DNA from 4 places in the Paenibacillus sp. CB74 genome. Region 1 is predicted to be linked to each of the others. Evidence: riboswitches for the same ligand, from Rfam matches in the RefSeq annotation. Region 1 holds a riboswitch; each other region holds the start of a gene.

What was found. Region 1 has a riboswitch for cyclic di-AMP ahead of ACX9NY_RS23525 (ubiquitin-like domain-containing protein). Riboswitches for the same ligand answer to the same signal wherever they lie in the genome.
Region 2: another riboswitch for cyclic di-AMP. It lies ahead of ACX9NY_RS13230 (C40 family peptidase); the one in region 1 lies ahead of ACX9NY_RS23525 (ubiquitin-like domain-containing protein).
Region 3: another riboswitch for cyclic di-AMP. It lies ahead of ACX9NY_RS07085 (C40 family peptidase); the one in region 1 lies ahead of ACX9NY_RS23525 (ubiquitin-like domain-containing protein).
Region 4: another riboswitch for cyclic di-AMP. It lies ahead of ACX9NY_RS32160 (C40 family peptidase); the one in region 1 lies ahead of ACX9NY_RS23525 (ubiquitin-like domain-containing protein).

Annotation. Positions count from the first base shown of each region.
Region 1 covers NZ_CM146009.1:5,299,108-5,301,309, forward strand. Annotated here, with positions in the region: gene ACX9NY_RS23525 (ubiquitin-like domain-containing protein) at 1-1,100, opposite strand, end outside; cyclic di-AMP (ydaO/yuaA leader) riboswitch at 1,372-1,625, opposite strand; gene ACX9NY_RS23530 (TatD family hydrolase) at 1,867-2,202, opposite strand, start outside.
Region 2 covers NZ_CM146009.1:3,011,022-3,013,223, forward strand. Annotated here, with positions in the region: gene pelA (pectate lyase) at 1-628, opposite strand, end outside; cyclic di-AMP (ydaO/yuaA leader) riboswitch at 1,056-1,187, shown strand; gene ACX9NY_RS13230 (C40 family peptidase) at 1,193-1,657, shown strand; gene ACX9NY_RS13235 (carboxymuconolactone decarboxylase family protein) at 1,756-2,085, opposite strand.
Region 3 covers NZ_CM146009.1:1,548,014-1,550,215, reverse strand. Annotated here, with positions in the region: gene asnB (asparagine synthase (glutamine-hydrolyzing)) at 1-205, opposite strand, end outside; gene ACX9NY_RS07085 (C40 family peptidase) at 416-889, opposite strand; cyclic di-AMP (ydaO/yuaA leader) riboswitch at 895-1,028, opposite strand; gene ACX9NY_RS07080 (response regulator transcription factor) at 1,194-1,901, opposite strand; gene ACX9NY_RS07075 (sensor histidine kinase) at 1,991-2,202, opposite strand, start outside.
Region 4 covers NZ_JBVMUS010000002.1:420,521-422,722, reverse strand. Annotated here, with positions in the region: gene ACX9NY_RS32165 (response regulator transcription factor) at 110-817, shown strand; cyclic di-AMP (ydaO/yuaA leader) riboswitch at 988-1,121, shown strand; gene ACX9NY_RS32160 (C40 family peptidase) at 1,127-1,600, shown strand; gene asnB (asparagine synthase (glutamine-hydrolyzing)) at 1,814-2,202, shown strand, end outside.

The DNA of each region.
Region 1 (2,202 bases):
TCATAATATACGTCAATTTTGTTGCCTTTAATGGCACCGCCTGTATCTTCCGCACGACGGAATCCCAGACCTTCGATATATACCCACCAGCCAATTGGAATGACTTTGGGATCAACCGCAATGGTGCGCCCTTCCGTTACACGAGTACCGGAAGCTGTTTTGGTTCCAATGCCAGGCTCTTCGGAAGAGTAGGCAGTCATGGATACATTCTTAAGTACTTTGGAGTATTTAAAAGAAGTCCCGGATACGGTAATCACTTTGCTGCCCGAGGCAGATGTTTTCTTCGAGTTCGTTGCTGTAGCCTTCTTCGTTGTTGAAGTTTGAGCTGATACGGTCTGAATCTCTGGTTTTTTCACAACAGGTTTTGCTTTGGTGCCGACAGCAATCACTTTATCTACACGATTATTCGCGACAGATTTGCCGACCATTTTTTTGGAGACCAATTCTCCATCCTGAAATACCTTTTCGATGTGCTGTACAAGTGTGCCTTCTTTGCCGTTCACAACGACACGGTTATCCCCTTTGTACAAGCTAGGGTCAGCCGTTTTAATTACTTTGTAAGCGATTGATTGTTCTACATCCACTGTACGCTTTGTTACGCGCACTACACGGATCTTCATATCTGCTTTGATCGCAGTTCCAAGCGCCGGATACACCTTATCATTACTTTCAACTTGAATACCTGATTTTTGAATTGCATCTTCTACGGATGAATCCGTTGTATACAGAGTCTTGGTGTCTCCGTCTGCCGTAATGTTAACTGGAACGGCCCGCTCAATAACGATTCGGTCTCCATCTGTAATCGCCCCGTTCATGGACATGGATACCTTGTCGTGAGGGCTGACTGTGATCGACTGCTCCTCCAGCATTTCCTGAAGCATTCCTGTACGAGTCTCTACCACCTGAGCTTTGCCATCAATAACCAGTGAAATTTGTTTCCCGGCCTGACCGTAAACGACTAACAAGATCATGATTGTAAGCGCAATTGAGAAAATCGCGATCAATGCCATTTGACGCATGTTCTCATGCTTCCACCGCAACGCGAAAGACTTACTGGATGATCGTGACTCATGGGTCTCTTCTGGTTGGAATGTGCCCACTTCTCCGTCCTCCTTCATAGCCTCGCCGTCTAAAGTAACGCATGATGTCTTTGACGTGACTATACCAAATTTTCTACAGAACACAGATCGGACCAACTGATCGGTTCTGCACCATGAATCAATCTTCGCAACATGATGTCATCCTCCTGAATACCTACCGTATGATGACAACATTTCTTTTATTCAAAAACAAAAAAGCCAAAGAAAGAGTGTAAGAGGAACTCTTTCGTGGCTTCCGAATGATTTTGAATATCGGAAATTCATGCACGAGGTTGCCTCTCTTTTTCCGCTTGCGAGGTTAGCTGTCGGGTTCGGGCGAAAGAGAGCCGCCCTATCTTGGGTCACCCGCTCATGGCGGACGCCCTTGAATTCACCCCGAGACCCAAAGAAGAAATCAAATACGGCTTCGCAGTTCCCTTCGCTGCTTTTGGGTCAGCGAACGTTGCGCATCGGCCAAATACACCGATGTTTAAGCCCTATTGGTTCCCCCGCTCTCCGTTAACGGAGACTCAGCGAGACTGATTCATGAAAGTAATGTTGTTTCATCGGAAAGTGTCCCTTTGTTCATCCCCCGAACATCTGTCCAATTTTCCGCACAACAATTCACTGAAAAGATGATATCCTGTTTTGATGCATGTTGTAAAGCGTTGATCAAGTACGTTTTTCTGAATATTTGGTTAAAATATTGTAATATTCTTGATTTATTTGGATCAAAGGGCAAATTAACTCCGCTTACCTGCCTTTTTCACCTCATTTGCTCGTTTTTTTAACGAATTCCAAATCGTTCCATGGCATTTTTGGTGGTTATTGCAGCAATTTCCTCCACCGAAATGCCTTTAATTTCCGCAGCTGCCTCTGCAACCAGACGTACATGCGCTGTCTCATTTCGTTTCCCGCGATAAGGGTGAGGTGTCAAATACGGAGCATCGGTTTCAATGAAAAATCGGTCCATCGGAACCTTCGCCAGCACCTCTTTGGGTTGCTTTGCGTTTTTGAATGTAATCGGTCCTCCGAAGGAGAGATGGAAACCCATATCGAGACAACTTTTTGCTGTTTCCCAGCTGCCCGAGAACGAATGCATCACACCACCAACTTCACTCGC
Region 2 (2,202 bases), 2.3 Mb from region 1:
ATGGTACTTCGTAGATTCTTGCGCTCGCTGGTTTAAGGGAACTGGAATCATGTTGTTGTCCCCATGCTGTAAGCTTCCCGCCTGAGACGACCTGAGTATTCAGAATCGCCTCCACACCTTTGGCAACTGAATTTTTACTGCGATTAGCAAGTGTACTGTCGATAAATGAGAAATCACCTTTGCGTGTTGCTACTTCATCGAGCATGATCATTACATTAATCATTGCATCATCATTGTAGGTAATATGCTTGTGATATCCAGAGCTTTGGTAGACTTGTGGCCATCCGCCGTTTGAATACTGCATATTGATCAAAAAGTTGATTCCTTTGATTGCAGCTGTGGAGTAGCGTGGATCATTCGTCTTTTTAAATTCCTTCGCCAATCTTCTAATTTCTGAATATGTAGCCTTGTTGTCAATCGTGGACTTCGCCCACTCTCCACTTGTTTGTTTATAATCTTTTCTCCAACCTCCATCCGGCAGTTGGTTCTTCAAAATATCTGAAATACTCGCTGTAGTACCCGATGCATCAGCAGCAGATACCGTCCCTACAGGTAGAACTGCAATTCCAACTGTTGAGAACACCATGGCGCATGCCAGGACAAAAGTAACTATTTTCTTTGCTTTCAAATGTAACACTCTCCCATGTTCATTGTAATAACATCCACAATTCTACCTTACCTATAACGCCCGTCCTTAAACCTCCTTAATTTAAATATATAACATAATAAAATCTATTTTTATCCAATATGTGGATTGGATAATCAGATGATATGCAAAAAATCAATTTTTGTCAATATATGCAACTTAATGAATATAATCTCTTAAATTCTACATAACGGATAGTTCTTTTAACTCATGACAAACTTATTTATTTATCCAATTTCGTCTCAAACGAATCAATAATTACGTTTTTGTCATCAATGATACCCAAACTTGACGCCTTCTTTCATATAAAATCGTTAATTCCGCTAACATTGAGGTATTACGAAGGGGTTTAAAAGGGTTTGACAATTACGCATTTATGCAATATAGTTTCAAATAGTTACAAAAACTTAATTATTCATTGCCGAGTTTCAGGTTTGAAAACGGGGGAACCATTTTGGGTGAATTATTCTTATACATAGGAAATATAGGGAACCTTCTACCGAACCCTTAGCTAACTCCGTAGGCATCGAAGGGAGAACATTGATTTTGAAAAAACTGATTATCTCCATTTTTGGAGCGGCTGTACTATTTACATCCGGGGCAACAAGCACAGAGGCAAGCAGTATTAACTCCGTAGTGAACAACATGACAGGTATTCCTTACAAGTGGGGTGGCACGACTCTGGCCGGGTTCGACTGTTCCGGGTTTATGAGATATATTTTCAATAAATACAGCATTGAATTGCCACGTACTTCGCAACAGCAAGCCAAAGCAGGTACTCCAGTAGCCAAGAGCAATGTTCGGACAGGTGATCTGGTGTTCTTTAACACAACAGGCAAAGGCATTTCACATACAGGTGTTTATATCGGCGGCGGACAATTTGCACATGCATCCAGCAGCAAAGGGGTAAGCATCACCAAAATGAGCAATCCTTATTTCAATGATCGTTACGTAACAGCACGTCGGGTAACTGGACAGTTTATGTACGATAAAATGTTAGGGAAAATGTAGGGATAATATCAAAGAGGAGGCTCCGGATCAACCGGAACCTCCTCTTTTGTTTGATTTCCTCTTTAGGAGGACAGTCCTTGGACTACCTCCATCTACACTTAATGCAGCGCCTTCTGCACTCGCATCGCGCCCTGGGACAGGGCATGTCCGCCTCCTACAGCTCCAGCCACAGCAACGGTCTCCATAATCTCCTGATCTGTAGCGCCCTTGGCACGTGCTTCTTCTACATGATAGAAGGTACATACCTCATTGTTGGCGAACAAGCCAATACCAAGCGCGATGAGCTGTTTGGTCTTCGCATCAATCGCCCCAGGTTGGAAGCATTCTCCGGTAAACTCATGATACGACTTCACCACACCTGGCAGCACATCACTTAATGCTCCAATCTGATCCTTGTAGGCATGAACTTTATCATTCATCAATGTCATGTCTTGCAGCACACCCTCTCGGCTATAGTTACAGAATTTCTTCACTGTACCTATCTTCTCTCCCGAGTGAGTCAATTATGCCAAGAAATCATGGTAATTCCAAACATTTGTACGCTC
Region 3 (2,202 bases), 3.1 Mb from region 1:
TATCTTTGTTCTCATTGGTCATGGGCTGTGCCCCGTGCTCAATATCCAGTATACTTAGTCTCCTAAAACCCAGACCGATATGATCATGGATATATATCCCTTCATCATCTGGGCCACGATGAGCTATGGAGTCGGTCATATGTTGCAGAATGTTTGCATCTACTGGCATACGATATTTGTTATATAAACTTACAAATCCACACATAGGGCTATTCTCCTCTAATCAATATAAGATTAGTTTAGCTTTTATGTATGTGGAATCTGTGAAAGATTACCGTCCATATCATAAATCACAGTTTAGATAAGTTATTTACTTATTTATTAGTTTAGTTCACTGGAGAATGGTTCTATCTGTTCGAGGCAAGTTGCTAAACAAAATGGACAAACCCGTGAATTACCCACGGGCTTGTCCATTTTAATGACTATCGTTAACCATTTTAAGATAGTTCTGCTCGCTAACCACTCTACGAGCTGTTACATATTTGGTTTTATAATAACTTTCAGATAAGCTACTAATTCGAACACCCTTACTGCTTGATGAATGTGCAAATTGATTGTTACCTACATAAATTCCCGCATGTGAAATGCTGCGACCATTCGTATTGAAGAAAACGAGATCCCCTGGGCGTAATTCTTCTTTCTCTACAAACGATCCCTTTGCTGCTTGCATACTAGAGGTGCGCGGCAAATCTAGTTTAAACTTATTAAAAACATACAGGATAAAACCGGAACAATCAAAACCAGATGTTGTTGTCCCACCATAAAGGTATGGCGTTCCAACCACTTCTTTTATTTCTTCTGTTAGCTTTGCCTGACTAGCAAATGCACCTGTTGCTGTGGAGGTAAATAAAACTGCTGCTCCAAGAACCGATAAAATGACTTTCTTCAAACTTTTGTTCCTCCCTTAGATGCCTACGGAGTTAGCTTAAGGATTCGGTTAAAGGCTCCCTATATTCTTTTCTTACAAGAATAATTCACCCAACAAATGGTTCCCCCGTTTTCAATACGAAATTCGGCAAAAATAGTTAAATATTTGTAACCTATAGAGTATTATATTGTTAAATTGTGTGGATTTAATGTGGAATTCTCGTATATCTTATTCTAAAAAAGAAACGACCGTCTCCTGCTGAAGTTAGGGAGCGATCGCTTCTTAGCACATGTTCTTTTTGTATTGCCGAATTCTAGTTATAAGTTCAAGGCTCCTCTACACTATACAACCACTTATACCCTATGCCCCAAACCGTTTGAATGGGGTTCTGTTCCAATCCAGCCAACTGCAACTTCTCCCGGATATTTTTCACATGGGTGTCTACGACTCGGTTATCCCCAAAAAAGTCACTTCCCCAGAGACGTTCAATGATTTCATCTCTAGAGAAAACTCTTTGTGGATTCTCGGCCAATATAAGCAATATATCAAGTTCTTTTTGGGTCAAATCCAGATTTGTGTCGAGTACCATAACCTGTCTTCGATCTGGATAAATAATCATGTCAGTATACATGATTTTTTTACCGATTTCTTTAAGGCTTAAAGACTGTGAAGAGCGTCGAACAAGCGCAAACAAGCGAGCAATGAGTTCATCAGAATTTACAGGTTTCACCATATAATCATCAGCACCGACACCTAACCCATGTACCTTATCCTTCACATCCCCTCGAGCTGTAAGCATCAATATAGGTGTTTCAGTAAACGATCTGATTTTTTCACAAAGATGCCATCCATCCATATCCGGCATCATAACGTCTAATAAAATGACATGATACGAATTTTTCTGAAGATAGGACAGTCCTTCGGTTCCATTATGAGCTTCCGTAATATCAAAACCCTCTTTAGTTAAATAAATTCGCAACAGATTTCTCATGTTCCATTCGTCATCAATAACTAATGCTTTCAATTTATTCATATGGTCATCCCATCCATTTCATTAATCTTTAGTAATATGCGGTTTCTGACCGTAAATTTGAACGATCATTAGCTCATTTGTTTCACATATTATATTTTGAAGCTGTGTGATTTTAATGAAGAAGAGGTGATGGACGGGAACATCACTTTAAATTGCGTCCCCTCTCCAATTTTACTTTCCACATGAATTGTTCCTCCTTGTTGTAAAACAAGACTTTGAACAATGGACAGCCCCAGTCCTGTTCCTCCATATGCCCGGGATCTGGATTTCTCAACCCGGTAAAAACGTTCAAATATATTGG
Region 4 (2,202 bases), on a different replicon from region 1:
ATGTGAATCAAATGAGCTAATGATTTTAAAAGTCACAGTAAGAAGAAAAAGTTCATGGCCTTTGGTGTAGGCTATGATGTTATAGATTTTATTGGGTGGTGGTGACCGTATGAATAAGTTGAAAGCATTAGTTATTGATGACGAATGGAATATGAGAAATCTCTTGCGTATTTATTTAACTAAAGAAGGTTTTGATATTACGGAAGCTCATAATGGAACCGAAGCTCTGTCCTATCTTCAGAAACATTCGTATCATGTCATTTTATTAGACGTTATGATGCCGGATATGGATGGTTGGCATCTTTGTAAAAAAATCAGAGATTTTAGTGAAACACCAATATTGATGCTTACAGCTCGAGGGGATGTGAAGGATAAGGTACATGGGTTAGGTGTAGGAGCAGATGATTATATGGTGAAACCTGTTAATTCGGATGAGCTTATTGCTCGCCTGTATGCGCTTATTCGACGTTCTTCTCAGTCTTCGAGCTTAAAAGAAGCCGGTAAAAAGATCGTGTATTCGGATCTGATTATTTATCCAGATAGAAGACAGGTGTTGGTATTAGACACAGGTCTGGAGTTTACCCAAAAAGAACTTGATATCCTGCTTATATTGGCGGGAAATCCACAAAGAGTCTTCTCTAGAGATGAAATCATAGAACGTCTGTGGGGAAATGATTTTTTCGGGGATAATCGAGTCGTTGATACTCATATCAAAAATATCCGCGAGAAACTGCAGTTGGCTGGATTAAACCAAAACCCCATTCAAACGGTTTGGGGTATAGGTTATAAGTGGTTATATAGTGTAGAGGGGCCGTGAGCGATACTGTATTGTCCGTTAACAAAAAAAGGAATGCGTTAAGAAGCGATTGCTTACCTGAATTCGACAGGGGGCGGTCGCTTCATTTTTTCGTAGACTAAGATTTACGAAATTTCTACATAAAATCCACACAATTTAAAACTATAATACTCATTATGGTTACAAATTTTTAACTATTTTTGCCGAATTTCGTCTTGAAAACGGGGGAACCATTTGTTGGGTGAATTATTCTTGCACAAAAAGAATATAGGGATCCTTTAACCGAATCCTTAAGCTAACTCCGTAGGCAACAAAGGGAGGAACAAGAGTTTGAAAAAAGTAATTTTGTCGGTGCTTGGAGCAACAGTTTTATTTACGTCCACTGCAACGGGAGCATTTGCTAGTCAGGCAAAACTAACTGCAGAAGTAAAAGAAGTAGTTGGAACACCATACCTATATGGCGGCACAACGACATCGGGTTTTGATTGTTCCGGCTTTATCTTGTATGTATTTAATGCGTTTAAATTAGATTTGCCGCGTACCTCCAGTATGCAAGCAAAGAAGGGATCGTTTGTAGAGAAAGAAGAACTCCGTCCAGGAGATCTCGTCTTCTTCAATACGAATGGTCGTAGCATCTCCCATGCAGGTATTTATGTAGGTAATAATCAATTTGCACATTCTTCAAGCAGTAAAGGTGTTCGAATTAGTAGCTTATCTGAAAGTTATTATAAAACCAGATATGTTACAGCTCGCCGAGTGGTTAGCGAGCAGAACTACCTTAAAATGATTGACGATAGTCATTAAAAAAATGGACGAGCTCGTGAGTAATTCACGGGTTTGTCCATTTTGTTTCATAACTACCTCTGAACAGATACCATCATTTTTAGTCGAACAAAACCTGAAAATAAATAGATAACTAAGGAAACTGTGATTTATAGTACAGACCATATTATTTTCACAAATTCCACATACATGAAGGCTAAACTAATCTTATATTGAATAGAGGAGATTAGCCAAATGTGTGGATTTGTAAGTATATATAACAAATATCGTATGCCAGTAGATGCAAACCTTCTGCAAAATATGACAGACTCCATAGCTCATCGTGGCCCAGATGATGAAGGTATGTACATCAATGATCATATCGGTTTGGGCTTCAGGAGATTAAGTATACTGGATATCGCGCACGGGGCGCAGCCCATGACCAATAAGACCAGAGATATTTGGCTTGTATTCAATGGGGAGATTTATAATTATAAAGAGTTGAAGGATTGGTTAAGCCAAAAAGGTTATACATTTTATACAGATTCGGATACTGAAGTGCTGCTGAGGCTTTACGAAGACGTTGGAATTAAATGTGTCAGCTATTTACGGGGCATGTTTGGTTTCACCATATGGGATCGAAA